Regions from separate parts of the Brevibacillus sp. JB24b genome, predicted to be linked through region 1. Evidence: riboswitches for the same ligand, from Rfam matches in the RefSeq annotation. Region 1 holds a riboswitch; each other region holds the start of a gene.
What was found. A riboswitch is a leader RNA that binds a small molecule or an ion and turns the genes downstream of it on or off. The one in region 1 is predicted to bind cobalamin.

Region 1 (3,706 bases):
TTAATCGGTGCTGTTTAAATAGGAACGGCAGCATTCCAGTAATTAGGAACCCCCTCCCTAACTAGAAATGCTGCCCGTCGTCTAACCTGTTTCGTTTCAGTTCCTTGCTTTCTCTTTTCTTACGTCTTTTCAGCAGAACCCATTTGTCTGTCCTTTTCCATCCTACGTTTTTTCCGATCTTCATAACGCTGCTATGCTTGCTCATACTGTCGTTACTCTTCTTCTGTTTCCGGGATGATCGGTGGAGCTAACGTAGGTTTTCCCATATCATCTAGAGCAATAAGCGTAAGTTAAGCACGTGATGTTACTCTTCTTTCCCCCGTTATTAAATTCTCAGATTCTACTTCAACGTACTAAGGAATAGCCGTTATCGTATTTCTGACCAACCGAGTGGCTGTCACCATATTTTCTAAAGAAGCAATCGTCTCCGTACGACCTCTCGTCTTTAACCCGCAATCAGGATTAATCCAAAATTGTCTGGATTCAAGGACCTGTAGAGCATTCTCAATCATTTTCACTATCTCTTCCACAGTTGGAACGCGGGGACTATGAATATCATAGACACCTAGACCAATACCTTTTAGATAGGAGTGATTATGGAAGGAATGGATTAGTTCACCATGGCTCCGCGATGTTTCTATCGAAATAACATCAGCATCCAGATCGCTAATAGAATCTATAAAGTCATGAAACTCGCAGTAACACATATGAGTATGAATTTGAGTAGTGTCTTTTACAGAAGAAGTGGTTAACCGGAATGCTTTTACTGCCCAATCTAAATACGCTTCCCACTCCGTTTTCTTTAACGGTAGCCCTTCACGTAATGCTGGTTCATCGACTTGAATCATAGTAATCCCACTTGCTTCCAACGCCTCTACTTCCTTTTGTAAGGCTAGTGCGATCTGATAGGTTACCTGGTGTCTGGAAATATCGTCACGTACGAAGGACCAATTTAATATAGTGACTGGACCTGTGATCATTCCTTTGACCGGTTTAGATGTAAGAGATTGAGCATAGATGCTCTCCTTGACTGTCATTGGTTCAATAAACTCTACATCTCCATAAATTACAGGCGGTTTCACACAACGAGAACCATAGGATTGCACCCATCCATTCTTAGTAAATGCAAATCCCCCTAGTTTTTCACCAAAAAATTCCACCATATCCGTCCGTTCAAATTCCCCATGAACCAACACATCAAGCCCAACTTTCTCTTGTATGTCAATCCATTCACGGATTTCTGCTTGTAAAAATTGTTCATATTGTTCTGCCGACCATTCGCCCTTCCGCCATTTATTTCTCGCCTGACGAACCTCTGTTGTTTGTGGAAAACTACCAATCGTTGTAGTCGGGAGAATCGGTAAATGCAAGAGGTTTTGTTGTTGTTGTCGCCGTTGTTCATAATCAGATGCACGCTCTATCTGATCTAAATCCAAGCTGGCCACAGCCTCATGTACACGAGGGCGATTTCTAGCTACAGAGTTCGCTACTCGTTCTATAATTGCTTGATTCAGAGCGAAAATCTCTTTAACGCTTTCCTCTTTGTTGTGCAACCAATCTGTAACATGCTTGATTTCCATTAGTTTTTCATCTGCAAACGCCAATGAATCTTTAACTAGTGAATCAAGCTGTGTCTCTTGGTTTAAACTGATCGGAACATGGAGCAAACTACTAGATGGCTGAATCCAGATACGTGATGCATCCACGTGACTTCTGATTTTTGAGAGAAGATTTGTCTTATGGGTCAGATTGGCGCGCCAAATATTCCTGCCATCAATGATACCGGCTCCAAGTACTTTGTCTTGTGGAAATCCACTTGTAGTGATCTGTTCAAAGTTACGTCCCGCATCATGGACAAAATCTAACCCAATTCCTGCAACAGGTAAATGGATTACTTCCTTGTAGAATGTAACAGAACCAAAATAGGTTTGTAGCATGATTTGTAGTTGTGGAACAGCCTCATGAAGTTGTTCATAGATGTAGGAGATCGTCTTCATTTCGTCTTCGGATAAAGATGTTACGAGAATCGGCTCATCCATTTGAACCCATTCCACGCCTTCCTGCGCTAATTCAGTCAGTACTTGCACATAAAGAGGGATGAGCTGCAAGATAATAGCTGGTATCTGCAAAGGATCAAACCCTTTGGATAGCTTAATAAAAGTATAAGGTCCCACCATGACAGGTTTTCCGTTAATGCCCAGCTTCTCTTTCGCCTCTTTATAAGCAAGAAGCGGCTTATTTTCTGTAAGAACGGGTTTGATATCCTGAAATTCCGGCACAATGTAGTGATAATTGGTATTAAACCATTTGGTCATTTCGCAAGCAACCGCTTGTTGGTTACCACGAGCCATAGCAAAATAGGTGGACAAAGGTACTGCCCCACCAGCATATTCATAGCGTTTTGGAACATAACCGAACATCACAGCCATATCCAACATGTGATCATACATGGTGAAGTCATTGACCGGTATCAGGTCAATACCTATTTCCTTCTGCTTTTGTAAATGCTGGAGTCTACCTTGCTCCATTTGAGCAAGAAACTCCTTCTCTTTAATTGTTCCAGCCCAAAATGCTTCTAATCCCTTTTTCCATTCGCGATTCTCACCAATGCGTGGATATCCTAAACTGCTGCTTATTCCTTTGCTTATTCCTTTGCTCATGCTTGTTCGCCCTCCTAGACAGGTTATTTTTCGTTAAAGAACCAACTCAAACAAAAAAGCATCTCTTCCAATCAAAAGATGGTTAGAGATGCTTGAACAAGCAGTGAATATACGTATACAACTGCCACAGCTATCCTAACACCTCCCTATCTCCCGTAGGTCACACAGTGTTGTCGAAATAGGCAGGTCTCCTGACTTAAGAATCATCATCAGCACATACCTTCCCAATCCTAATGGATCAGTGGTATTTTTTGCACTAACTCCTCTTTTACAGTGGCGGGACCGTGACGGATTTACACCGTGCTTCCCTTTTCATCCTTGATACTGATCGTTCAAAGAACCTATTTCCACATATTTAATTCAATAATATTAATACGAAAAACATAAACAACTATACTCTTTTATCTAGGTATGTTTGCTATCATAATACAACTTCACACAAAATTCCACATCTTTATTCAATTGCGTTTTTTCTTACCTTAGGGGACTTGTGTTACTTACATGCTGACCGTATTCGCACGCACCTTGTACCAGCATCCCCCCATCTTGCCCAAAATTAGGCTGCAAGATATGAATTCATTCTCTTTTTACCTATGTTTCCAGTTCTACTCTTCTTGTCCAATTGATAAGCATATAAGGACATCTACAGGAAAGGAGGCAATCATATGAGTCGAAACCGCAAGGCATACTATCCTTTCATCGGTCCATGTGATCCTTGTCCGCCACAAAGGGTTGTAACCTATGAGACGCCGCCACAACTCTATTTGGGATTTCAACCCCCGAATTTACCCCAATTTGATCCGTACAAAGCTCTTTGTCTAGGAACCCTTTGGCCTGCTCTGTATGCGCCATATGAAAATCCGTACAAAGGGGGAAAATAAAAGTGAGCGATCATGGTACTCAAGCGGATGAACAACAGCAACAATTTTATGAGCTGCTTCATCAAATTCAGGTGCTAGACTTTGTTCTAGTGGAATTAAACTTATATCTTGACACCCACCCTACTGACATGGCAGCCATTAAGCAATTCAACGATACTGCTCAGC
Region 2 (3,706 bases), 2.5 Mb from region 1:
CAGCACGTTCTCCATTACATATGAATCCAGTGGTCGAGCCAGCTTTATCCTCTGTTTATTAAATAATACATCCTGAAATCCCCAGTTCGGTGCAGTAAGAGCTGTTGGATATCCCATCTCTCCCTTCAGGGCCATCATAGCTAGCTGAACACCTCTGCTAGTTGCATCGCCGGCAGCCCAAGATTTACGCGATCCTGTATTAGGAGCGTGCCTATATGTCCGTAAACTACTATTATCAAGCCAAGCATTTGATAATGCGTTGTTTATTTCCTCACGAGTTCCCCCAAGCATCTGTGACACAACTGCTGTTGTTGCAATTTTGACAAACAATACATGATCAAGACCAACCCGGTTTAAGCTGTTTTCTAATGCTAGTACCCCTTGAATTTCATGTGCTTTAATCATCGCTTCCAGCACATTATACATAGTCAGCGGTTGTTTCCCCTCCGAGATACGCACACGGCTACTATAATCTGCAACAGCTAAAATTCCGCCCAAATTATCTGATGGATGTCCCCACTCTGCTGCTAACCATGTGTCATTGTAATCAAGCCAACGAATGATGCAACCGATATTAAAGGCTCCTCTTACTGGATCAAGAACAAATGATGTACCTGGTACCCTACATCCATTTGGAACAACTGTCCCAGGAACAACGGGTCCCAGTAGCTTTGTGCAATCTGGATAGTTTAATGCCAAAATTCCACATCCGAGTGTATCCAATAAAACATATCTGGCAGTCTCAAATGCTTCCAATCTCGTAATCCTTTTATGTAAAACATAATCTGTAATTTGCTCGATCAGCTCATCTGTTTTGTTTATCTCCCTATTTTTTAACAAAGTATCCTTCCCTTTCCATTTAAAATTATTTATCATGGTACATGATGTTGGTCAGAACATCATATAGGCGATGCTGGCTCACACATAAATTCCCAACCCTACTTCAAAGAACATGCCGCTCGCCTACATATTTTACACGTGGCCGAAATAGACGATTTTGTGCATGCTGTTCAAGTACATGTGCGCAAATCCCTACTGTTCTCGCAGCGAAAAAGATAGGCGTATACAATGGAATGGGAATCCCAAGCATCCAGTACACAGGTGCTGCATAATAGTCCAAATTCGGATAGAGTCCCTTTTCCCTCTCCATAATCCTCTCCCCCGCTTCACACATGCGGTATAAAAGATCGTCCCCCCTTACCTGACATAGCTGTTGTAATGCCCCTTTCATCATTGTTGCTCTAGGGTCCATTTTTTTCATATATACCCGGTGACCAAATCCCATGATCTTTTCTTTGTTCGATAGCTTGGTTTGTAGTAACTCCTCCAACCTGGAAATTGTTCCTGCCTCTAGCAATAAGTGCATGACAGCTTCATTTGCTCCCCCATGAAGGTTACCCTTTAAGGAAGCCACCGCCCCTGTCAATGCTCCGTACAAATCCGATTGCGTGGAAGCAATGACCCTTGCCGTAAACGTGGAATTTGGCATCTCATGCTCGCTGTACAAAAGCAGGGATAGATCAAAGATTTTTTCCTCAATCGGTGACGGCTTTTTTCCAGTGACCATATAGAAGAAGTTAGCACTAAACGGTAGAGCCTTGTCGGGTTGGATCGGTTCCTTTTTTGTCAGAATCCGATAGCTATTTGCCACAATACTAGGAACTTGACCCAATAATTGATAAGCACGCTCTTTATTAACAAGCAGGGAGCGATCATCAATCGCATGATCATACCCTCCAAGAACGGAGATGCCTGTTCGTAGACCGTCCATAGCATGCGTTTGCTCAGGCAACAGCTTTAACACCTCAAGTACCGCAGCAGGCAGTTCATATCGTTGAATCATGCTAGCTTCGAGAATTTTTTTCTCTTCCTCATCTGGAAGACGCCCCTCCAGTAAAAGATGAATAACATCAACATAGCTATAGGATTTAGAAAGCTCAATCAGATCGTAACCCCGTATCACGATTTCCTCTTGTATGGTATCAAGGTAGGAAATACTTGTTTCTGTAGCCACAACACCGTCTAGTCCAGGAGAAAATTTTTCAAGACCATTCATTTTTCTTCCTCCATTCCAAATAACTGTTCTTTGGTTAGCTTGTAGGCTTTTTCAAGGTTGCGATAGTAATCTGTTTTTACTTCTTCGGTAACTTCTTGTTGTTTTATTTCATTTCCTAAAAGAACATAAATGACCTCTAACGTAGTAGGACTTTCTATACTTAGATTGTTCATGATTGTTGTGTTGAAATAATTCGTAAAATACCCTACTGTCCCAAACAAAAAATCCCTCCTAGACCCCCAAGCATCCCACACGCAAAAAAACAACTTCCTGAAAGAAAGTTGTTGTTAATGGGCGAAAAACTCAAATAAACATGTAAAAATCAGAAATACCACATGTTTAATCGCTCGCACTTAACACCTCCTATCCTCGTAGGAACTGATGTGTGCTAAAACAGGCAGGTCTCCTGGCTCATGATCATCGCGATTCGAACCTTCCCATTTTCACTACAATGAAAACAGTGGTATTTTCGAACAGCTCCCAATTACAGTTGCGGGACAGCGTCGGATTCTAACCGATCTTCCCTATTAAGCAGATAAAAAAACATTATCTACACCTGTTTCTACACATATTTGATTTTCAGCTTAAACATAACAAATAGTCTAAAAAATTACAATTATTAATTTTAAATCTCTAGTGACTTTATTGCTTTGATATTGTTATGTTGAACTTTTTGTACATGTATATACTGTCTCTAAACAAAAAATAACCTAGTAGCAGTAAGTTAATGTTCTGTTTAGGAATAAATCGAACGAATTTGCAATCATTACGCTTTACATTCTAAAAACAGGATGAAATACCAATATATTGAATAAGGTATCCACCTGCCTTATAATCAAAATCAATACCATAATTAGGTAAATGAAGGAGGGTATTACTTGAAGAGTAAACAAATTTCGAGCAAGAAGATGTGGTGGTATGGCATAAGCATCGCTGTTGTTGCACTATTACTCATCCTTAGTTGGGCCGTTATCCGTAACTGGAACATTATTAACGTGCTGAATAAGGATAAACTTAGCTTTAATTTCCAAAGTATGGACAATATTTTTCCAAGTCGATCGATAAAAACGTCACAGCCTGTCTTCCGATTTGAAACATTACAAAAAGAATTACCTCAGACTTATACATACAAAGATAAAGCATTATCTGTTGAAGACTTTCTACAACGAACTCAGACGAATGGATTATTGGTTCTCAAGGACGATAAGATCGTTACGGAATTCTATCGAAATGGTGTGAATGACCAAACAAGGTTTACTTCTTGGTCAGTGGCTAAGTCATTTATCTCTGCTCTAGTAGGGATCGCTATTGATGAAGGATTAATTAAAAATGTAAATGATCCAATCACTCACTATGTACCAGAATTAAAGGGTAGTGGCTACGATGGAGTACCAATTAAGGATATTTTGCGAATGGCTTCTGGGGTTACCTTTGATGAAACCTATGACGCCACCTTTTCAGATATAAACATGATGATGTATAAAACATTTCTACTAGATACATCGGTGAATGATTATGCATTAGGGCTAAAATCTCAACGTCCATCCGGGACTTTTCAGCATTATATTAGTATCAATACACAAGTTCTCGGCATGTTGATTAGTAAAGTCACAGGTAATCCCCCCTCCTACTATTTGCAGGAAAAAATAT
Region 3 (3,706 bases), 1.5 Mb from region 1:
GTAGCTTGTGGTGACGTCGCTACAGTCACTCCACCAGTTGGTTGGCCTTGTTCAGAAGAAGAGCCAGATAACAGATCTCCACTCTCAGGCTGACTGTGAAGCGCCCAAGGCTCTGCCTTCTCCTGTAAACGTTCATGAGGTTTTAGCGGTTGTTCCATACGATTTAACGTATATTTACGTTGATATCCGCGTGGTGTAATGATTTTTTGGTCGTAAACAAAGGTGGTCGTGTTTCCGATGATTACCGTTGTCAACATTCCAATTTCATGCTGCAACATGTCTGCAAGAGTTGTAATTACAACATGCTCACGGTCTCGGTAGGCGCTTTTCACGATTCCTACAGGCGTATCAGGAGAACGATATTTTAATAAAATTTGCTGTGTTTCTACAATTTGTCGTGTACGACGACCACTGCGAGGGTTATATAACGCAATTACAAAATCAGCAGAAGCGGCTGCTTCCACACGCTTAGCGATCGTTGCCCACGGTGTAAGATGGTCACTCAAGCTGATTGTGCAAGCGTCGTGCATGATTGGAGCACCTAATAAAGAGGCGCAAGATTGAATTGATGAAATCCCAGGTACAACCTCCACCTTCACCCCAGTGGATTCTTTCCAGTCTTTTTCTACAAGTACTTCATAGACTAATCCGGCCATGCCGTATACTCCAGCATCCCCACTAGAAATAACGCCAACAACTTTACCTAACTCAGCCAATCTTACCGCTTCTTGAGCACGACTAACCTCTTCTGTCATCCCAGTACGTACGACACTTTTTTCTGAGATTAGTTCTCTAATTAAATCTACATAAGTGTTGTAGCCAATTACCACTTCGCATTCTAGGATAGCCTCTTTTGCGCGATGCGTAATGTGATCATGATGTCCTGGTCCAAAGCCAATTAGTAGAATTTTTCCTTTATCCATCTACTCCAAGCCCCCTATCCTTATTTGCAATCGATCTTACATTTTTATACAATAAAAAAACAGCACTTCCCCCCCGTCTGACTTACGTGAGAAGTGCTGTTATGATGAGCTTGTTATTTTTTGAAAAGGAGTGTCCCCTTCTGTAGCAAAACTGCTCTCATAACACCTCCCCATCTGCCGTAGGTCTGGCGGTGTTGTTAGAATAAAGAGGGTAGCCTGACTCATGGATCGCATCCTGCTCCTTTTCGCCTCCTGAATATTTGTTATATCCAGTGACAAAAGCGGGCTCTCCAATTACAGTGGCGGGACCGTGTTGGATTTTCACCAACTTCCCCATGTGAATCGTTTCTCATGTAACAATTCCTTTATTCCCAAGCTTATGTGATTACTTCTATCATAATCCAATTTGCATTTTATTGTCCATACTTTTCTGTCTAGCCCACTCGGGACTGGACAAGAAGTAAAAGAAGATCGTATACTGACATACTATTAGAAATCTTCTATTTTTATGCAAAGACAAAAACATATTTGAATAAACAGTATCATATTTAACATATTATAGAAAGGTTGTTAAAACATGTCCCTCTTAAACACATTACAACAGCGTCAAGCTATACGTGCCTACGATGGTCGCGATGTAGAAAAGGCAAAGATTGAGCAGTTACTAGAAGCAGCTGTACTAGCACCCAATGATCGCTTGCGAGAACCTTGGCATTTCTATGTTATTCAAGGCGCTGCTAAAGAACGATTTAACCAACTAGCACAGGATTTCTTACTTGAACGCTTTCCTACCAAACCTCATTTAGTAGAAGAGTCCATGAAAAATGTTCTAGCTACCCCTCTCATTATAATCGCTACATCACAAATCGTAGACGGAGACGAAGCTTCCTCGCTTGATAATGATTACGCTGTAAGCTGCGCTATCCATTCTATGTGGCTGATGGCGTCTGAGCTAGGACTAGGTTTTGTGTGGCGTACGCGCGGTGTAGGTCTAGCAAGAGATGAACGTCTCAAAGCATTCTTATCCCTATCCGATCAAGAGAAGGTGATTGGTTCGTTATTCATTGGCTATCCAACTGACGAAGCCACACCTCGTACTACTCGCAAGCCTTTTGCACAGAAAACAACCTGGGTCGAGTAAGATTTTGGCATAATTGAAAAGGTTACATTTTTCCCCGCTTTGTTGTAACATTTTCCTCTCCTGCTACGTATTATTTTTATAGTAGGTGATGATACATATGACAAATCACATGACTTTTGCCATAATGGTAGGCTTGTGTGCGACAGCGGGACTTTTTTTATTTCGACGCGCTGTGATGAGTGGGGATCGTCAGCAAGGTGGATTCTGGATTAATGGCCTAGCTATCGCTATTGCAACTTTGCTGGTTTTGTTCTCAAGCGCCATCGTCGTGTTCCTATTGGTTACGATTCTCTGGACAGTCGGCTTTCTGTTTCCTATGTTTGTCGACAAATCTGATTTCTGGGTACTCGTTTCCTTTGCGGGCGTCTCCTTTTTCATGTTAATGCTGTACGAACTCATTCTTGAACCAGTCCTTTTATACATAATGCAAAGACTACATATCTCAAGAAATTGGAAATTGATACCTGAAATTTTAGCAACTACCTTTATTTTTTATCTCGTGCATACCACATGGATTCCCGGTGTCTTGTTAACTCCATTAACTCCCTTATTTGTTGGTATCCTGGCTGTAACAGTCGATTATTTTTTAGAATGCATCATGGGTGAAAGAAGATAAAACATAGACACGACAAAAAGCACCTCTTTGTGCGCGAATTTCGCAGCACGACAGTAGGTGCTTTTTATCTGTCCTTTCATTGGACAAAAAGGCGCTTCTGCTAGATACAGAAACGCTCAATCTGTTCTTACATTCTTTTTTATATGTATGTTCTACCGTTTTACAACATGTACACTTAGCGTGTTGTTCCTGTTTTGCCCTGTTTCTTCTGCTGTAAGCGGTACTGAGTAGGTGTACAACCTGTTTCCTTCTGAAAAACAGCGGCAAAATAGGCACTATTGCGAAACCCTACCCCGCTTGCAATCATTGAAACATTTCGATCTGTTTCTAGTAGTTGCTTCTTCGCTTCATCCATTCGGATGCGCGTTAAATATTTGCCGGGTGTTATCTTCATGCAACGAGAAAAACAACGCTGCAAATAAAAAGGACTCACATAGAGACGTGACGCCATTTCACGCAGAGTTACGGGTTGGTTATAGCAATCGTGAATCATCTCTAGCAGACGGGTTGCCGCATCTTCTTCCGCCGATTTCCATGTTGGTTCAGATGGTCTACACCGCTTGCAAGGACGAAAACCTGCAGCAATGGCATCGGACGCCGCATAATAAATCTTCACATGCTCTCTTTTGGGTGTCCTTGATTTGCATGACGGTTTGCAAAAGATCCCCGTCGTGCTAAGGCCATAAAAGAATAGTTGATCATAATTTGGATCGCATTCTACTATAGCCTTCCAGAACTCCTCTTTCATCCACGATCCCTCCTAGCCTTCAATCTTCAGTATAACGTAATGTTTTTACTTGTAGTAAGCAACCAAGAATAAAAGAGCAAAATTTCGATAGTTTTTTCTTAATTTCACAATTATGTAACTTTTTCCAATACATATGATTGTTCCATTTCATGTTCTTCTTGATCAATTTACTAACAGAACATTCTTTATTTTACTGATACTAAAAAAGCTAAGAGAAGGAAGCAAGCTCCTTCTTTTAGCTTTTTTACAAATTACTTTATTATATACGTCGATAAGCG
Region 4 (3,706 bases), 370 kb from region 1:
TTTTTTTGTTGGTCACTTATGACTGAAAATGCGGTTACTTCTGAACCCGTTCCACTTGTTGTCGGAATAGCAATGAAAGGAATATCTTGTTGTGCGGACACTTGTTTCGTAAAATATTTCATTGCTTTCGCGGCATCAATAGCGGAGCCTCCTCCAAGTGCAACAATCGTATCAGTTTCAAACTCACTGAGTGCTTTCATCCCACTCACAACAACTTCGATTGGTGGATCTGGAACGATGTCGCTAAAAACCATGTGCTTATTACTTTCATCAATTTGGTTAATGACTTGTTGAATCATTCCCGATTGAACCATGAAAGGGTCGGTGACAATAAAAATCCGTTTCCCTTTCAGATCCTGTAGACGATTCAAAGCACCTTGTCCCATGTAAATGTCTGTTTTAAAACTTACCTTATCCATGCTGACACCTCCATTTGAAATAAAAAAAGAGGCTTTTTAGAAGGGAATATTCCCTTTAAAAGCCTCTTTGCTATCTACATAAGTAACACGTCTTTGTGTAACCTGTATTCTGTTTTCTATCAATACTGTACTACTATATTTATCATATAGTCAACTATGTATTGGTTGTTATTTTTAAAAACACTATACACGTCTTTGTGTATAAAAACCTTTTGCATCAAAGGTTTGATAAGATTCGTCAAGCACTACATTGTGCCTGTTCTGTTTGTCAAGACTTATCAAAATGTTGATTTGTCAATTTGTGTAACAAAGGAGTAAAAGTGGTGCTAGTCCGAAATTAAAAACACCGTGGGTGCTCCGTTCACTTCGTACAGCCTATACTTTTTCTCTGCTCCATTTTGTTTTTCAATTTCAATTGACGTAATAAATCCATTATCGTCTTCCACTTTAAATTTGGTTTTCATCAACTCATACAAGGTTTGATCCCCTTTGAATTGAATCGTTTTTTCAGCATCTTTTGTTTTACCCTGATCAGTTGAACCCTGTACAACGACCTTGTTTTCAACCTTTTCTTCTGCTGCTGTGTTTTGTGCTACTTCATTTTTTGAACAACCTATTACACTTACCATTGCAAGTGCAACAAGTAAGGCGATTTGACAAACCTTTTTTAACATATTCGCTCCTTTCTCCATTAAAAAAGTCTAGCGAGGCGGGAAACATCACTAGACATGGACTAACCACCTTCGCCTCGAAATGGTTAGCCTTTCAATAGTTTTTAGGTAAAAGACCTGACTTAAGACTAAAAAACAGTCTATCACAGTGGCGGGACCGCGTTGGATTTACACCAAACTTCCATCACCTAAAACTATAAATTTAATTAAGTAAATGAGGTGTGACCCATTTGAAAACATTATAGCACAAGAAATGGACTTGACAATCATACTGTTGTGACAAAATGTAGTTGTATTCTTCCATATTTTAAGATAGCTGACGTAAAATTCCCCGAGCGATATGAACTCCACATGCCCCTGCCTGCGCGAGTCCACGTGTTAAACCTGCTCCATCACCACCAGCGTATAAACCAATAATTTCCGTTTCAAAGTGGAGGTTCAAATGTGGGCGTGCTGAATAGAATTTCGCTTCTACTCCATAAAACAGGGTGTGTTCGCTGGCAATACCTGGCGTAACATGATCAAGTGCCTCCACCATTTCAATTAGGCTTTTCATCGTATTATAAGGTAATACTAATCCGAGATCACCTGGAACAGCTTCTTTTAACGTTGGTTCAATAAATCCCTCTTTCAGTCGCTTATCTGTGGAACGACGACCGCGTTTTATATCACCAAAGCGTTGTACAATCACCGAACCGTTGGATAGATCATTAGCACGTCGTGATACCTCTTTAGCGTATTCGTTCGGCTTATCAAATGGCTCAGTAAATACATGAGACACAAGCAAGGCAAAGTTCGTGTTAGGCGAACCAAGCTTCTCATCTTTATATGCGTGACCATTAGCCGCCATAACCCCGCTGTGATTCTCTACGACAACATGACCGCTTGGATTGGAACAAAAACTACGCACAATTTGATCCGTAGAAGACTTAAATAAAAATTTCCCTTCATATAGATGCTTATTGATTTCCTCCATCACCACGTTGGTGGTTTCTACGCGAACTCCCACATCTACTTGATTGTTAATCAACCGTAAGCCCTGCTTTTTCAATATCTCACCGAACCATTGTGAACCGTCTCGGCCAGGAGTAATAACTATTTTATTTGCCCGATACTCCTGACCCTTTTTACAGGTAATCCCGCGAATTTCTTTCCCATTGTCTGTTTTCTCAACAATGATATCTTCCACTTCCTGTTTGAAGATCATCTTCATTTGTGGTTCTAGCTCTTCGTAGATCCTCTTCAAAATTTCTAAATTTTGCTCTGTGCCTAAATGACGAACATTAGCACGTAATAGTTTAAGTCCAACTGCTTGCCCCTTACGTTCTATATCACGGACCGCATCCGTAGTTGGATCAGTAATATGGGGTGTTGCTCCGAGTTTTAAGTTTATTTCATCTACATATTTTATCAGTTCGAGTACTTCAGAAGGTGCTAAATAATCAGTCATCCAGCCGCCAAATTCTGTCGTGATGTTGAATTTTCCATCTGAATAAGCCCCTGCTCCCCCAAATCCATTGGTAATAGAGCAAGCTGGCAAACACCCACTATAATCCTTTCGACCTGCTGGAGGCGGACATTTACTGATTTTTTTCTCAAGGATGGGACAGCGACGCGAGTAAATATTGTGCCCTTTTTCAATCAACAGGATCTGTAAATCCGGTTTTTTATGAATCAATTCATAAGCCGTAAAAATTCCTGCTGGACCAGCTCCGACAATGATAACATCATAATTCATAGAAGTTGCCCCCTTGAAAATGTTAGGAAATTACAAACCCTATTGATTATAACATCACTTTTTGAATAATCAAGATTAAACCCGAACATTTTTTATATAAACATGATTTTTATTCGTGTTATTGCCTTGCATCCTTCTTTGCAAAACGCATGATTAAACGATTTTCCACTCATGTCCTTTCATTTCTAGATTAATAAATGAGACAGAAAATTAGTACAATGTTTAAAATGACGAAAAAGGAGAGAGCCTGTTCGTGCAAGCTGAACAAATCCTTACCTTATACAAGATCTGCTGGAAACGTGGCGATACACCTATTCTCAAAGAGATAAGCTGGGACATTCATTCTGGAGAGCATTGGTGTCTACTAGGTTTAAATGGATCAGGTAAATCTACCATCCTACAACTCCTAAACGGCTATCTTTGGCCTACGTCTGGAGAAATTGAGGTTCTTGGAAAAAAATTTGGTACCTATGACTTGCGGCAGTTACGTAAAGAAATTGGTCTTGTTAGTAGTTCTCTGCAACAACAGCTACGAGGAAGTGATACCGCCATAGATATTGTATTATCTGGTAAACACGCTTCTCTAAGCCTATACGAACCGACGATTCAAGGTGAAGTAGAGCAGGCAAAGGCCTTATTAGAACAATTTGGTTGTACTCATTTACAGCACCGTACCTATCAGGTTTTGTCACAGGGTGAACGACAACGCATTTTATTAGCTCGTGCCCTAATGGCATCCCCGCGGTTGTTGATTTTAGATGAACCTACAACAGGTCTTGATTTCATAGCTTGCGAACAATTATTACAATACGTTGATACACTTACTAAACAACCTAATGCCCCTACCATTATCTACGTTACCCATCATATTGAAGAGA

Region 2: another riboswitch for cobalamin. It lies ahead of ACQV1I_RS01415 (hypothetical protein); the one in region 1 lies ahead of metE (5-methyltetrahydropteroyltriglutamate--homocysteine S-methyltransferase).
Region 3: another riboswitch for cobalamin. It lies ahead of cobJ (precorrin-3B C(17)-methyltransferase); the one in region 1 lies ahead of metE (5-methyltetrahydropteroyltriglutamate--homocysteine S-methyltransferase).
Region 4: another riboswitch for cobalamin. It lies ahead of ACQV1I_RS14830 (DUF4430 domain-containing protein); the one in region 1 lies ahead of metE (5-methyltetrahydropteroyltriglutamate--homocysteine S-methyltransferase).

What each region holds. Positions count from the first base shown of each region.
Region 1 covers NZ_JBNVQV010000001.1:2,799,744-2,803,449, forward strand. Annotated here, with positions in the region: gene metE (5-methyltetrahydropteroyltriglutamate--homocysteine S-methyltransferase) at 354-2,660, opposite strand; cobalamin riboswitch at 2,825-3,020, opposite strand; gene ACQV1I_RS13360 (spore coat associated protein CotJA) at 3,326-3,541, shown strand; gene ACQV1I_RS13365 (spore coat protein CotJB) at 3,544-3,706, shown strand, end outside.
Region 2 covers NZ_JBNVQV010000001.1:260,957-264,662, reverse strand. Annotated here, with positions in the region: gene prpD (2-methylcitrate dehydratase) at 1-840, opposite strand, end outside; gene mmgD (citrate synthase) at 944-2,056, opposite strand; gene ACQV1I_RS01415 (hypothetical protein) at 2,053-2,277, opposite strand; cobalamin riboswitch at 2,436-2,631, opposite strand; gene ACQV1I_RS01410 (serine hydrolase domain-containing protein) at 2,935-3,706, shown strand, end outside.
Region 3 covers NZ_JBNVQV010000001.1:1,336,002-1,339,707, reverse strand. Annotated here, with positions in the region: gene cobJ (precorrin-3B C(17)-methyltransferase) at 1-923, opposite strand, end outside; cobalamin riboswitch at 1,113-1,306, opposite strand; gene ACQV1I_RS06550 (nitroreductase family protein) at 1,501-2,064, shown strand; gene ACQV1I_RS06545 (hypothetical protein) at 2,162-2,680, shown strand; gene ACQV1I_RS06540 (bifunctional transcriptional activator/DNA repair enzyme AdaA) at 2,856-3,428, opposite strand; gene thiT (energy-coupled thiamine transporter ThiT) at 3,688-3,706, opposite strand, start outside.
Region 4 covers NZ_JBNVQV010000001.1:3,169,634-3,173,339, forward strand. Annotated here, with positions in the region: gene ACQV1I_RS14825 (1-propanol dehydrogenase PduQ) at 1-419, opposite strand, end outside; gene ACQV1I_RS14830 (DUF4430 domain-containing protein) at 746-1,093, opposite strand; adenosylcobalamin (AdoCbl) riboswitch at 1,148-1,300, opposite strand; gene ACQV1I_RS14835 (NAD(P)/FAD-dependent oxidoreductase) at 1,398-2,828, opposite strand; gene ACQV1I_RS14840 (ABC transporter ATP-binding protein) at 3,082-3,706, shown strand, end outside.